3 regions of the Bacillus sp. PK3-067 genome follow, and region 2 is predicted to be linked to each of the others. Evidence: riboswitches for the same ligand, from Rfam matches in the RefSeq annotation. Region 2 holds a riboswitch; each other region holds the start of a gene.

Region 1 (5,219 bases), on a different replicon from region 2:
AGAGACGATTATTGACAATGAAGATTATGCTTTTGGGCTAAGGCTTGCGGAAGGTTTTAACTGTAAATACTTAGAACATTCAGGAAGCTGGGCAGGCTATCGTTCACACTTCATGAGGTTTCCACAAGTATCTTTGTCTGTTGTGGTACTAAGTAACTATGATGAATTTGACTCTAAAAAATATGCTAATGAAATAGCAGAAATTGTTTTGGAAAAGTAAAAAATAGGGCGTAGAAGACAGTATCTAGATTTGGTTAACCTCACGTTGTTTTAGGTTTAATTGATTATGAGAACGGAAGGCAGGCATATATTTATGCCTGTCTTTTTCGTATTAAAAGGAACATAAATATTAATACAGTTAAAAATAAATTAGAAATTCTTTAAATATAGATAAATTAATGAGGTCAGATTTTAAGTTTTTTAATTAAAATATTAAAATTATATATAATGATTATCAAACTTAATTTTATTAAAAATTGAAATATTAATTAATATTCCTACCGATATTAAATTGACCATTAAAGAACTTCCACCAAAACTTACAAATGGAAATGGAGTACCTGTAAGAGGAAATAGTCCCGTAATACCACCTAAATTTACAACAGATTGCATACCAATCATACATCCTATACCAATTGCTATAAAACTGCCGAATGGATCTACACATAATTGTGCAATTTTTAAGGAGCGAAGTACTATAGTCCAAACTCCAACCAATAGAATAAATACACCAATAAATCCTAGTTCTTCAGAAACTATTGCCATTATAAAATCAGTATGTGGTTCCGGAAGATAACCTGTTTTTTGTATGCTATTTCCAAATCCACGACCAGTGATTCCTCCAGAGCCAATGGAAATAAAAGAATTTACAAGCTGGTATCCATTTCCTTGCGCATCAAGAAAGGGATTGAAAATCGTAGTAATACGTGTCTTTTGAACTTCTGACAAACTATATTGAATCAAGAAATATAAAATAGGTAACCACAAAATAGAACTGATGATAGTTCTTTTGATTAGTAGATTTATATTTATTCCTGAGCAAAGAAATATGCTAAAACCTATACCTAATATTAAAAGTGCAGATCCTAAATTTGGTTGTTTAAAGATAAGAAAAAAAATTGTAGCTAAAAAAAATAAAAGTTTTCCGATACCACTCCAGTTATTTTTAGCTTGTTCTTGTCGTAATGCAAAAAAACGGGCTGTTACAAGTATTGTTCCTAATTTAAGAAATTCAGCTGGCTGTATTCCAAAGATCCATGATTGAGCATTATTTACCACTTTTCCTTTCCATAAAACCATAATTAATAAAAAAATCCCCCCAACCATAATACAGATTGAGACTATTCGTTTTTTCCATATTTCATATGGGAGTAAAGCACAAACTATTAACCCTATTGTTCCTAAAAGTAGCTTTGTTAATTGAGAATCAACAAAATGTCTACTGTTATAACCGTAATGTTGGACAGCGACAATGGAGCTTGCACTATACATCATGATAATACCTAAAGTACATGTTATGAATAGAGGAAGGAGCAATAGATAATCGAGTTTTAATATTTTTTTCATTTTAATATCCTCCTGATCTAAAACAAAACATAATATTACATTTGCTAATGAATAGAATCTTGTTCTCGTCAATTACTAAAAATGACTTTTGTTTAGGAAGATTCTATCGCTTACTCCCTGTTTTTTTACGCAAAAATCCCCCTAGTATGTAACTAGAGGGATTCAAAATGGCATGACTAAATAAGGCTTTTGTCCCCCTAGTAGAGCTTTGGCACTATACAACGTAAAGTAATGAAAATTCATTACTTAGCTATCTTAAGAAGAGCCTTAATCCGACAATTCCTGTTCTACCCATTGGCGTCTTTCGACATTTTTGGGCAATAGCCTGTGTTTGCATAGGAGCCTCACCTAACAGGTTAAGCAATATAAATTTTATGTGTTTGTTTCGTGTAGCAAGCATAAATATATTTTTTTTGCTTGTCAAGCAACCATATTGCTAATTTTATTTGTTTTATTGCTTTATAGTCCTTTGAGAAATGATTTGAAAAAATGTATGTAATCATTCCGTATAAGTACATATTTTTGACTTGTAGTGTATTGTTTGATTAAGTAGTTTAACCATATAAATTTGATAAACAGTAAAGAAGATTTTAATCATAAAAGAAGATTTTTTTATGAATGTTCTTTTGATATACAGAATGACTAATTATTCATCTTTTGTTATAAAGTTGGAATTTGATTAAAAACAATAAAATTCATATGTTTTATAACGTTTCTTCGAATTAAATCTATTTGAATTCTATGTTTTTAAGGGCAATTTTAAATTTATAATAAAATATAATTTCATTTTCTATAAACATTTTTTTATAAATGGAATTGAAAGTCAGTTGACAAATATTAAATTCTGGTTTAAATTTTGAAGTAATTCAATAAACTTTGTTAGGTGAGGCTCCTGTATAGAGAAACGCTGCTGCCCAAAAATGTCGAGAGACGCCAATGGGTCAACAGGAACGGTCGGATTAAGGCCCTTCTTAATGTAGCTGGTTATAAAAACCTATGCTATACAGTGCTAAAACTCAACGAGGGAGTGGTATACGATTTGATAGAAAGGCACCTCTGTGATTTTGGTAGAGCTGTCTTAATAATCATTTATTTGTATTGTGAAAAAACCTTTACTCCTTTTTGAGTAAAGGTTTTTCTGTTTAATTTTATTTATTTTTATCTTGTCTATATTCAAAAAGGAGGTAATTCTAGCTAATGAATTGATTGCAATGTCACTATTATTGCTCTAATAAAAAATTAAAGACAGATAAAATAAAACAAAACCACTCATGAAACTCTAGAGTCTCCCTTAGCAATATGAGGAGGAGTTAACATGAAGAAATTATTAAAGGAATTACTTATAACCAAAAATAACTTGGATGAAGAGAAAGTTTTACGTCATGCATCGTATGATATTGCGCAAGAAGTAAAACAGTTTTCAATTGAAGATCGAGTCATATTGCTAGATACGATTCCTGTATTAAAAAGCTCTAAAATTCTTCAATATATGAGTGCAGAAGAAAAATATAATATCTTAATTCACTTATCTGAAAACAAAGCTAAAAAGTTACTAAATTTACAACCGATTGATGAATTAGTAGATTTGCTGTTAGCGGTTCATCCGGAAAAACAGGCTAAATTAATGGCGTATCTAGATAAAATCACAAAACATAACGTGAAAAAATTGATGACTTTCAAACCTGAAACGGCAGGAAGTCTTGTAACAAGTGATTTTGTTGCAGTTAGAGGAAATTGGTCAGTAAAAATGACATTGAAGTACATTAGGGAACATTCTAAAAATGTAGAATCAATATCTTATAGTTATGTTCTTGATAGTCATGGTCATCTTGAGGGAATCGTTTCCATACATGAGTTATTACTAGCAGCAGATGAAGAGATATTATCTACTATCATGATTCAAGAGATAATTTCAGTACACGCTGAAGTTGACCAGCAAGAAGTTGTAAAAAAGCTACTGAATTATAATTTAGCAGCAATACCTGTCACAACAGCAAATAATAAAATGATTGGTATTATAACATTTGATGACGTAATGAATGTTATGGAATCAGAAGCTACAGAAGATATTCAAAAGTTAGGTGGAAGTGAACCATTGAATCAATCTTACTTTGAAGCTAGCATTTGGAGCATTTTCTTAAAACGTCTACCATGGTTATTACTTCTTTTTGTTGCTGAGGCATATACAGGTACAGTATTAAAGTATTTTGAAGACGAAATTGAAACTATAGTTGCCCTTGCTTTCTTTGTTCCATTATTAGTAGGTACTGGAGGGAATACAGGAACACAGGTTGTAGCAACAATTACTCGTGCAATTGGTATTGGAGAGATGAAATTTAAAGACATTTTCCGTGTAATGAAAAAGGAATTTGCAATTGGTATGCTTCTTGGACTTGCACTTGGGATAGCTGGGCTCACTCGTGCTTATATGTTAGGAGTTGGAACAGAAGTTGCACAAGTTGTAGCAATTACTTTATTATTTATTGTTATTTGGGCTTCTCTTGTAGCAGCTGTTTTACCCTTGATTTTAAGGAAATTAAAACTAGATCCTGCAGTTGTTTCAGGTCCATTTATTACAACATTTGTTGACGGAACAGGATTAGTAATTTATTTCATGGTTGCAAAAACGTTATTAAATTTGTAAGTATACACTTAAATAAATACGAAATGTAAATTAAGTATTTTGCATCGCTTGCTAAGACTTAGTGGGGAACTCGGGAATAAGGAAAATAAACACTTTTGTCTTTATTAAAAAATATTTTAAAGGATTCATTGAATGTAATTAATACCGGAGGATAAAACTATGAAACATCTAAGAAAAATCTTCAAACGAATTTTGCTCCTATTTTCTATTTTCATGCTTATTGGCATAGGAATATTATTTGGTACTAGTTATGGCCGAGAGCTTCGTATAACAATCGCTGGGAGTATACTAACTTCTCAACATCCGCAATATGCGAAATATACATTCCTATCCCAAAAGGAACTAGATAAACTGCAAGATAGAATTAATCATCCGAAATGGTCAAACAGTGATGAGCATATTTATAAAAAAATAGCAGGAAAAAGATTAGAAGAATTAAAAAATCAGCCATTAGAAATTGATGTAGAAACAATTAAAAGCAATAAAGATAGTCGTTTTCTTTTCGAAGGAAGGTTAGTTACCATTAGCAATCCCTTCAATGTTAAACTTGTTAGCCATCAAGGAACACAGGGCGCTAACAGGGGAGAAAAAATTAGTGTAATGGCAAAACGTAATCATGCACTTGTTGCTGTGAATGCAAGTGGATTTGCAGATGAAACAGGAAGGGGTGGAGGAAATGTTGCAACTGGCATAGTAATAGAAAATGGGAAAGCTATTGATACAAATATAGATAGAAATACCTCTACAATTATTACCGGTTTAACAAAGTTTGGGCAAATGATAACAGGAAATTATTCTACCCAACAACTTCTGGATAAACAAATCGTTTCAGCAGCAGGATTTATGCCACAGTTAATTGTAAATGGAGAAAAAATGATTACAGAAGGAGACGGTGGTTGGGGTTCTGCTCCGCGAAGTATTATGGCCCAAAAAGAAGATGGTACAATTATGTTTCTAGTCATTGACGGTAGACAGACGCATAGTATAGGGGCTACGTTAAAAGAGTGTC
Region 2 (5,219 bases):
ACTTCAAGTGGATATTTCACATGTGTCGTACTTACCGATAATGCCACTTCAATAAATTGTTTAATTCCTTTCGGTCCATACACCGTTAAAGGCGTAGTTCCTCCTTGAAATGAACGGCTACCTAATAAACCAGGCAATCCAAAAATATGATCGCCATGTAAATGCGTAATAAATATTTTTTCAATGCGGCGCGGACGTACAGATGTATGTAATATTTGATGTTGCGTGGCCTCGCCACAATCAAATAACCAAGTTTGTCCTCGTTCTTCTAACAATTGTAAAGCAATTGCTGAAACGTTCCTTCCTTTTGAAGGAACACCTGCACCAGTTCCTAAAAATACAAATTCCACTTTCTTTCCTCCAGCTCTAAATATACTCTATCTCTCATCTTACGGAATGTTATTTCAAATGGCAAATTGAATTTACATAACCAAACATCTAGACAACTATATAACACGAACGTTATACTCAAAAAATTTAGCTATCGTTCGTGTTTTGTGTTAAAATGATTATACTACATTTTAAGGGAGCGTTTTATTATGAAAGAAGTATTTCGTTTACAAACTGATTTTTCATCTTCATTTGATCGCTGGGTAAGTTCTTTCGTGTCTGATCACCCAGCACAATTAGAATGGACAACTTTAAAGGAATTAATCCATGAATATACAACATCACATACAAATGATACGTTACCAGCATATATTTCTTCAGCTTTAACATATTACGCCCAACGCGTTTCAACTACAAACAGTTCAGAGATTGTTATTTTTGAAAACCCTACAATCTCGTAATCTATAATAAAAAAGCACTGGTTACAGTGCTTTTTTATTTATACTTATTTAGCAAATGATTATATTCCGTCCAAAAGTCGGTATACATACTTCGCTCAAACTCATTTGAAATTATCTTTTCACTTGATTTATTAAATAATTCTTTTGCTTGTAGTGCAAAAGAAACAATTTGTTTTCTATATTCATTTTCATTTACTTCTATATGAAGCCCTTCATAGTATATAGCCTTTTGATCAGTAGAAATAACTTTGACAAAATCCTTTAAAACCACATTTTCACCTATATGGTTTATAGTCCAATGAATTGAAATTGGGCATCCTAACATGAGCATAGTGCCACATCCGTGCAAAATAAGCCCCTCTTCATTTTCAATATCACAAATATATTCTTTATCTAAAGTTCGTAACAGAGCTAAAGCTGATTCACTTATTCCCCATTCCTCATCCATACCTGTTTGTGTAATAATCGTTCCATCCACATTTAAATAAATTTCCCCGTGAGAACATAAATCTTCCTGCTCATTAAACAACCACTTTTGATTCTCAATATTTATAATAAAATTTTGTGGTCCCATTACAAATTCCCCTTTTATAAAAATATTTATTTTTCATATTATTTATAATCAATATCATACATTTCATCCCACATATCTATTATAAATCCGTTTAATATTTTAAAAACACAGATAAAAAAGATATTGACACTACAATTTTACAGTGCTAACATTCAACATGTAATTGAATATGGTCTCTGTTAGGTGAGGCTCCTGTATAGAGAAACGCTGCTGCCCAAAAATGTCGAGAGACGCCAATGGGTCAACAGGAAAGGTCGGAATGAAGGCCTTTTTTAATGTAGCTGGTTTCAGTACCTATGCTATACAGTGCTAAAACTCAACGAGGGAGAGGTGCATGTATTTTGTCATACACAAAAACTGTTTTTATTTATGTCTACTAACAGTCTTTGTTGTGGACTCTTTTAGCTGCGAATTCAGACCTTTACTCGTTTTGAGTAAAGGTCTTTTTACGTCTATATGCACCTTACTATGAAACAAACATAGCATATTCAGAAACTACTAAATTGTACGGAGGTGAGGAACAGTTGGCAATTGATGATTCGGCCCAGATACCCATACGTTTTACATTCATATTTCATCATGTAGGTAGGAAAGAAACTGTTCCTCACCATTTCAAATAGTTAGGTAACAGATTGTTTCCTCCTTCATGACAGAGGAGGAACTACCGATGTTTAATTTACAAAGACAAGAAACAAAGCATGCTTATGAGCAAGATAGCATGAAAACAAATAACGAATTATTAGTGGAGGTTGCAACACAAGATGTAAGCTCTGCGTTAAAACTTTTAGAAACAACACAAGATGGATTATCTAAACAAGAAGCGTCTCGTAGACTTTCTTTATATGGTCCGAACGAAATAGCTCATAATAAAATGGCGCCGTGGTACATTCAATTTCTGTTGGCATTTAAAAATCCATTTATTTTCGTTTTATTAGCTCTTGGAGCACTCTCCTTTTTCACGGATGATATGCAAGGAACAATTGTCGTATCTGCAATGGTACTACTTAGTGCAACAATTCGGTTTTCCCAAGAATTTCGTTCTCAAAAAGCTGCCGATAAGTTAAAAGCTATGGTTCGAACAACTGCAAGCGTATTTAGAATAAATGGATTTGTACATGAAACAAAAAATGTAACGAATTTAAATCGAAATTACACAACAGAAATTCCAATTGAGGAACTTGTACCTGGCGATATCATTTCCCTTTCAGCCGGTGATATCATTCCAGCTGATGTGCGTATTGTATCCGCTAAAGATTTATTTGTTAATCAATCTTCTTTAACAGGGGAAGCACTTCCTGTAGAAAAATACGAACACTGCTACCATACAGAAAATAAGCATATCTTACCGACAAACATGAAAAAAAATTACAATCCACTCGATATGGAAAACCTTTGTTTCATGGGAACAAATATTGTAAGTGGTAGCGCAAAAGCTGTTGTCATCTCAACAAGTACCGATACGTATTTCGGCTCTTTAGCCAATAAGGTAATTGGAAAGCGTGTAGAAACAAGCTTTGATAAAGGTGTAAACAAAGTAAGCTGGCTCTTAATTACATTCATGCTTATTATGGCACCTATTGTCCTTCTCATTAATGGATTCACAAAAGGTGATTGGCAAGAAGCTTTCTTCTTCGCTATTGCCGTCGCTGTTGGCCTTACACCTGAAATGTTACCAATGATTGTAACTGCTAATTTAGCTAAAGGTGCCGTTAAAATGTCTAAACAAAAAGTAATTGTAAAACAGCTAAATTCTATTCAAAACTTAGGTGCTATGAACATTCTTTGTACAGATAAAACCGGAACTTTAACAGAAGATAAAGTTGTCCTTGTTCGTCACTTAGATCCCAAGGGAAATGAATGCAATCGCGTCTTGCAATTTGCCTATTTAAATAGTTTCTATCAAACTGGATTGAAAAATTTAATAGATAAAGCTGTTATTAAGCATACAGAGGAAAACAATACATTTAATCCATCAGCTTTTCAAAAGCTAGATGAAATTCCATTCGATTTCGCCCGCCGGCGTATGTCAGTCATCGTAAAGGATATTTCAGGTGAACATACAATGGTTTGTAAAGGTGCCGTAGAAGAAATTTTATCAATTTGTAACTACACTGAAGTGGATGAAAAAATCGTTCCACTCACCGAGGAAATACGTTCAAATGTCAAAAAAATAAGTGAGACACTAAATAGTGAAGGTATGCGGGTTATTGCTGTGGCTTATAAAAAAGATAGAAGAATAAATGATACAGAGTACGCAGTAAAAGACGAAACTGATATGATTCTCGCTGGATATATCGGCTTTTTAGATCCACCGAAACCATCTGCAGCAGCTGCAATTCAAGCATTACAAAAACATGGTGTACAAGTGAAAATTTTAACTGGCGATAACGAAATTGTTACAAGAAAGGTTTGTAAAGAAGTTGGATTAGATATCTGCGAACCAATCCTCGGTTACGAGATTGATTCTTTACCAGATAAAGCATTAGCAAAACTTGCCGAAGAAACGACTGTATTTGCGAAGCTTAATCCCATGCAAAAATCTCGTATTATACACGCATTACAAGGAAATGGATACACTGTAGGTTACATGGGAGACGGCATTAACGATGCTGTAGCATTACGTGAAGCTGATGTCGGAATATCTGTTGATACTGCTACTGATATTGCGAAAGAAGCTTCCGATATTATTCTACTCGAAAAAAGTTTAACTATATTAGAAGCAGGGATTTTAGAAGGACGTACTACATTCGGAAATATTTTAAAATATATTAAGATGACAGCTAGCTCTAACTTCGGTAATGTGTTTAGCGTGTTAGTAGCAAGTGCTTTCATTCCTTTTTTACCGATGCTTGCCATTCATCTTTTAATTCAAAACTTACTTTATGATATTTCACAACTTTCTATTCCATGGGACAAAATGGATAAAGAGTTTCTAGAAAAACCACGAAAATGGGATACTGCAAACTTACGAAACTTCATTATTTGTATCGGCCCAATTAGTTCTATATTTGATATTATCACATACGTAGTCATGTGGAATGTATTTGGTGCAAATACACCGAGCGAGCAATCATTATTCCAGTCCGGTTGGTTTGTCGTTGGGTTGTTAACACAAACTTTAATTGTTCACATGATAAGAACACAAAAGATTCCATTTATTCAAAGCACTGCATCAACACCAGTCGTTTTATTAACCGCTCTTATTATGGCAATCGGGATTTATATTCCATTCTCACCACTTGGTGCAGCCGTTGGTTTACAAGCATTGCCACTTAACTATTTCCCTTGGTTAGTAGGAATACTATTAGGCTACGCTTTTTTAACACAATTCCTGAAAAAGCTTTATATTAAAAAGTTTCATAGCTGGTTGTAAAAATAAGAATGAGTGGGTATCCCCCGCTCATTCTAAAAAACATAACACATATTATATATGGAGGTGACCATGATGGTATGGTACGACATTGTATTCAGGTTAGTTATAGCAATTATTGTAGGAGCTTGCATTGGAATGGAAAGACAATGGAGACACCGAATGGCTGGGTTACGGACAAATGCTCTCGTATCACTTGGTGCCTGTATATTTGTTTTATTATCCGTCATGCTTGATCATGATGCTAGCCCATCCCGCATTGCTGCTCAAGTCGTTAGTGGTATTGGATTTTTAGGGGGTGGCGTTATTATCCGCGATGGTTTTAGTATTAGAGGGCTAAATACAGCAGCTACTTTATGGTGTGCAGCTGCTGTCGGTACTCTTACAGGCGCCGGTTTCCTCGTTGCAGCTATATTAGGTGCAGCCGGCGTGTTACTAGCAAATATACTTCTTCGCCCAATTGCTCTTTTTATGAATAAAAAAT
Region 3 (5,219 bases), 2.7 Mb from region 2:
AAAGGTTCTTTCGTTCAAAAACCTTCATTTGGGAGAGAAGGAGATACAATTACGATTCGCGATAAAGACGAAAATATTATGCTTCAAAATGCACACCAAACATATAAAGCGTCACTGCCGATATTTCAAAAGTATATCGAACTGCCAGTCGTATCCTTGGAAACAGAAAAAGGGATCGAGAAACTGTCATATGTGTTTGGTTCGTTTTTAATTGCTGGAAAAGCGAGTAGTATCGGTATTCGTGCGGGAGAAAAGATTACAGGAAATGAATCGTACTATTTACCGGTAGGTATAAAAAGGAGGGGAAAAAATGATTAATTTTTTATTATATTTAGTAGTAACACTCGGCCTTTTATGTATAGGTCTGTTCTTGATGGAAGTGACAACGAAAGTAAAGGAATTTAAGTTAATGGCTCAAGGAAATAAGGCGGTAAGCTATGTGCTTGGAGGACGATTACTTGGGTTAGCTGTTGTTTTATATTCGACAGCAGCTAATTCAATTTCACTTCTTGATATGATTTCGTGGGGAGCAGTTGGGATTTTGGCTCAAATTATCGTCTTTTATTTAGCTGAGTGGCTTACACCACGCTTTAATATAAACAAAAGTCTCGAAGAAGATAATCAAGCAGTCGGTCTTTTTCTTATGTTTTTATCAATTTCAATTGGGATTGTAATTGCTGGTTGTATAACTTATTAAAAACTTTACGTTTAAACGTAAAGTTTTTTATTTTATCCCGTAAAAGCCCGATTGGTGAGGGCTAATAATCAGTGGGGGATGAACAAAACCTCCACTGATTAAAGTTACACTTTATATATGTTAGTTTGCCATACCTTTTGAAAAAATTGTAGGCTACGGTTGACATCTATTTTAAATAAGAGTAACATTTTCAATGTAATGAAAATAAGTCTCTGTTAGGTGAGGCTCCTGTATAGAGAAATGCTACTGCCCAAAAATGTCGAGAGACGCCAATGGGTCAACAGGAATGATCGAATTAAGGTTTTTCTTAACGTAGCTGGTAATGTACCTATGCTATACAGTGCTAAAACTCGGTGAGGGAGAGGTCCGTAGATTTCTAATTATATTAGAAATCGTTTATTTGTGTATGTAATGGCCGCTACTCTCTTAAGGGTAGGGGCCTTTTTTGTTACCAAGCTATGAGTAATTTCATAGTATAAACTATAAAATTAAACGAGGAGGTGAGGAGCATGTCAAATTCTGACTCGGTTCCGTTACCCATATACTTCAAATCAAAAATATATGATGTAGGCAGGAAACGATTTGTTCCTCCCTCTATATTTATCATAATGTAGCGTTTATAAAACGCGAGACACTTTCACAGTAAAGTGGATAAATTGAGAAACAAAGCGTTTCTTCCTATGTTGTAAAGGAGGAGACGATAATATGTTATATGCAAACAAAACTGTGGGTAACACGTCATATAAACTAAGTAAAAAATCAATAAAAGAACAAACAATGCTCCAAAAAAATAAAGATTTATTAATTGAAATTGCAACAAGAGATGTAAAATCTGTATTTGCATATTTTAAAACAACAAGAGACGGACTATCAATGAAAGAGGCGCAAAAACGTATTCAAGTATATGGCCGAAATGAACTAACTTCAAAAAGAGCACTTCTCGCAGAAGTAATGATGAAGCTTGGTGGCATGATTCCAGGTTTTTCAAAACAACGTGTGTGTGATGAATTACAACGTGAAACGATTACTGTATCTAGAGTAGAATGTTCTAGTAGTACAGGGTTAAATAGTGAACTGAAAATGATGGAGATACCAGTGCAAGAACTTGTACCTGGAGATATGATTTTTCTTTCGGCTGGAGATGCTGTGCCAGCTGATGTACGTATTATTTATGCAGATGATTTATTAGTGAATGAGTCTGTGTTAACGGGAAACGAAGCGAATATAGAGAAGTTTGAGAGCTGCTATCATCTTGAACGTAAACGATTTATTCCATTAAAACGGATGAAAGATTATAATCCACTTGAGCTTGAAAATGTATGTTTTAAAGGTTCGCATATCGTTAGTGGAAATGCAAAAGCTATCGTTGTTTCTACTGGAAAAAATACGTATTCAGGCATATTGCATACTTGTTGTAGTAGAACGTCTTAATGTGTTAATGGTGCTAAATATACAAAAACAATGTATAATAGACAAAGTTGAGCAAAAACGTAGAATGGTAATCTATTTATATAACCTTACGTGATAACGTGAGGTTATTATTTTTTTAATAGGAGAGGAATTATGAAAAAAGTATTATTAGTTGATGGTATGGCACTATTATTTCGTGCTTTTTACGCAACAAGTGTCTACGGACAATTTATGAAACGACAAGATGGAACCCCTACGAACGGGATTCATGGTTATATGAAACACTTGTTAACAGCTACGCAAGCGATCGAACCAACACATATCGTTACATGCTGGGATATGGGAAGTACGACATTTAGAACAGAATCGTTCTCGAATTATAAAGCAAATCGTGCAGCGCCACCAGAAGAATTAATTCCTCAATTTGATTTAGTGCAAGAAATGACTGCGAAATTATCCATTCCAGTTATCGGTATGAAAGGCTACGAAGCGGACGATTGTATCGGTACGCTTGCAAAACAATATTGCAATGAAGCTGAAGTTTATATTTTAACTGGTGATACAGATTTACTTCAACTTGTTGATAAGAACGTTACAGTTATGCTTCTGCGTAAAGGAATTGGAAATTACGAATATTACACACCGGAGAAAATCATGGAAGAAAAAGGTGTAGAGCCGTGGCAAATCGTCCATGCAAAAGCTTTCATGGGAGATACAAGTGATAATTATCCAGGGGTAAAAGGTATCGGTGAAAAAACAGCGTATAAGCTTATTCAAGAGCACGGAACAGTATCCGCTGTACTAGAAAATGTAGAGTCATTAACAAAAGCGCAGCGTACGAAGATTGAAAGTGATTTAGAGAACTTAAATATTTCGTTACAATTAGCCCAAATTCACTGTGAAGTTCCAATTTCATGTTCACTAGAAGAAGGATTACACACAATGGATGAAGAAAAACTTAGATTTGTTTGTGAAGAAATGAATTGGGGAAGACCTGAAATATTAATAAATATGCTATAAATAGTTTGGGAAGAGGGATGTTGCATAAGTCGAACTTTGACTTGGTGACACCTTCTTTTTGTTTTTGTAAACAGTATGATAATAAATAAAATTATGTCGAACTCAATTTTAAATATATAAATATTTCGACAAGATATAATGATAAAAGTTGATGAAAATAATAACTTTTATCATGAAGTGAATTAATTTCAACATAGTTTTAGATAATCATTTTTTCGTGTTCACAAAGTTGTCAGAAAATAAACGGAATTTTCATATGAAGTTCAAATAGAATTCACAACAATCAATTATTATAAGAACACACAGATAATTCTTTATCTTTTATATAAACCATCCCCCAAGGAGGACAATGAAAATGAGAAAAAAAGTGAGAAAATCTTTTAAACAATTATTAATTGAAAATAAACAATCACTATTAAATAATAAAGAAAATATGAAAGAAATTGAAGAGAGAATTGAGAAACGACATGTAGCATATAGTGGTGCCAGTAATTAAATAAAATAAAAAAGATAGCCTATGTAGGCTATCTTTTTTATTTTATATTGAAAAAACGCTATTCAGCTCTTTAATTTTGTAAATATGCAAGATATTTTTATAGCGTTTTTCTATCAATATTACTCATTTTTCGAGGTTGAAATTGGTATATACCAATTTTTGAGATTTTCTATTCAAAATATTACAAAAAATGTTACAATACACTCAAATTTATACTATAAAATCATTTTAATATGAAAAATTGGAATGAAAAGAAAGGAGAGGAATATGAATAAAGATGTCGCTTTGAAATGATTATTATCATTTCATTAGGAGTTGATGTAAAAAGATGAAAAGATACGAAGAATTGGACTCTATAAGAGGGATTTCTTCATTAGTAGTAATGATTGGTCATCATTTAATGATTTTTTCAGCATTTCAAAATTACAGTTATGAAGATAATAAACCATTTGTTGTGTATCTATTAAAAGAAACGCCTGCTCGTCTAATTTTTAGTAGTGGTAACGAATCAGTTATTATCTTTTTTGTTTTGAGCGGATTTGTTTTGTATGAATCTATTCAAAAAAACTATAGTAGCTATGGGTCATACCTTTTAAAACGTATATGCAGAATATATATTCCTTATATTGTGGCAATAATTATAGCTATTGTATGCCAGATTACAATTAGTGAATATGGTATTTCTTATTTAAGTGAATGGTTTAATCGCTCATGGACGATTGAAAGTTCTTCAAGCTTAATCGCACAACATATTTTATTGGTTGGGAAATATAATACAGATGCATATAACGGTGTGATTTGGTCACTTGTCCATGAAATGCGAATATCAATAATTTTTCCGTTAATTTTGATGATTTGCTTACGAAAAACGTTAAGGTGTTCATTACTATTATTGTTTAGTTTTAGTATATGTTCTGTCGTAATATTATTTTTGTTTCGCTCGGGCTTAACATTAACAAGCTATGCATTAACATTGCATTACACAGTACTGTTTTTACTAGGAGCACTAGTTGCGAAGTATAAAAATAATTTAATAGTTTTTTATAGTAATTGTACTAAAAACACAAAAATTGCATGGTTTTTATTTGCGATTTTACTTTTTATGTATGAAGGGCTTATAGGAGAAATTAAAGTGCTCAATAATTTTATATTTCGAGACTACGTAGTGGCGATAAGTGCAAGTCTATTTGTCATATTAAGTTTGTCAATATCAACTTTGTCGTCCTTGCTACATAATAAATATTTGTTATATTTGGGGAAGATTTCTTACAGTCTTTATTTATACCATATTATATCGTTGTTTTCCCTTATATACATGCTCCATGAAATATTACCGTTGCCTATTATTTTAATTTTTTCACTTGTTTTTTCGTTTATACTTGCAATGCTTTCGTATGTATATGTAGAAAAATTTGCATTCGGAGTCGGAAAGTATGTAACAAAACAAGTGGATAGAAGAGAGAAAGGGTTATCTGTAAAGAGTGAATTGCAGGATGTTATTCAGAAAAGGGCGGTGAAATAATTGAAGCAAGAAATGAGTATAAAAGATTTTCAACAATTACTGAAAAGAAGATTCGTAACGATTATTTTAACGAT

What was found. Region 2 has a riboswitch for magnesium ahead of mgtA (magnesium-translocating P-type ATPase). Riboswitches for the same ligand answer to the same signal wherever they lie in the genome.
Region 1: linked by a shared signal. The riboswitch ahead of mgtE (magnesium transporter) and the one ahead of mgtA (magnesium-translocating P-type ATPase) in region 2 are both predicted to bind magnesium.
Region 3: linked by a shared signal. The riboswitch ahead of M1D73_RS07890 (P-type ATPase actuator domain-containing protein) and the one ahead of mgtA (magnesium-translocating P-type ATPase) in region 2 are both predicted to bind magnesium.

The regions. Positions count from the first base shown of each region.
Region 1 covers NZ_CP096491.1:148,771-153,989, forward strand. The annotation lists partial or broken gene M1D73_RS28505 (serine hydrolase domain-containing protein) at 1-220, shown strand, start outside; gene M1D73_RS28510 (FtsW/RodA/SpoVE family cell cycle protein) at 439-1,566, opposite strand; M-box (ykoK) riboswitch at 1,753-1,929, opposite strand; M-box (ykoK) riboswitch at 2,435-2,600, shown strand; gene mgtE (magnesium transporter) at 2,882-4,210, shown strand; gene M1D73_RS28520 (phosphodiester glycosidase family protein) at 4,370-5,219, shown strand, end outside.
Region 2 covers NZ_CP096490.1:4,160,447-4,165,665, forward strand. The annotation lists gene rnz (ribonuclease Z) at 1-350, opposite strand, end outside; gene M1D73_RS21325 (DUF3932 family protein) at 540-791, shown strand; gene M1D73_RS21330 (hypothetical protein) at 826-1,365, opposite strand; M-box (ykoK) riboswitch at 1,534-1,701, shown strand; gene mgtA (magnesium-translocating P-type ATPase) at 2,033-4,738, shown strand; gene M1D73_RS21340 (MgtC/SapB family protein) at 4,811-5,219, shown strand, end outside.
Region 3 covers NZ_CP096490.1:1,500,362-1,505,580, forward strand. The annotation lists gene M1D73_RS07880 (glutathionylspermidine synthase family protein) at 1-318, shown strand, start outside; gene M1D73_RS07885 (DUF350 domain-containing protein) at 311-697, shown strand; M-box (ykoK) riboswitch at 902-1,067, shown strand; gene M1D73_RS07890 (P-type ATPase actuator domain-containing protein) at 1,403-2,128, shown strand; gene M1D73_RS07895 (5'-3' exonuclease) at 2,261-3,127, shown strand; gene M1D73_RS07900 (FbpB family small basic protein) at 3,483-3,623, shown strand; gene M1D73_RS07905 (acyltransferase family protein) at 3,952-5,145, shown strand; gene M1D73_RS07910 (YveK family protein) at 5,146-5,219, shown strand, end outside.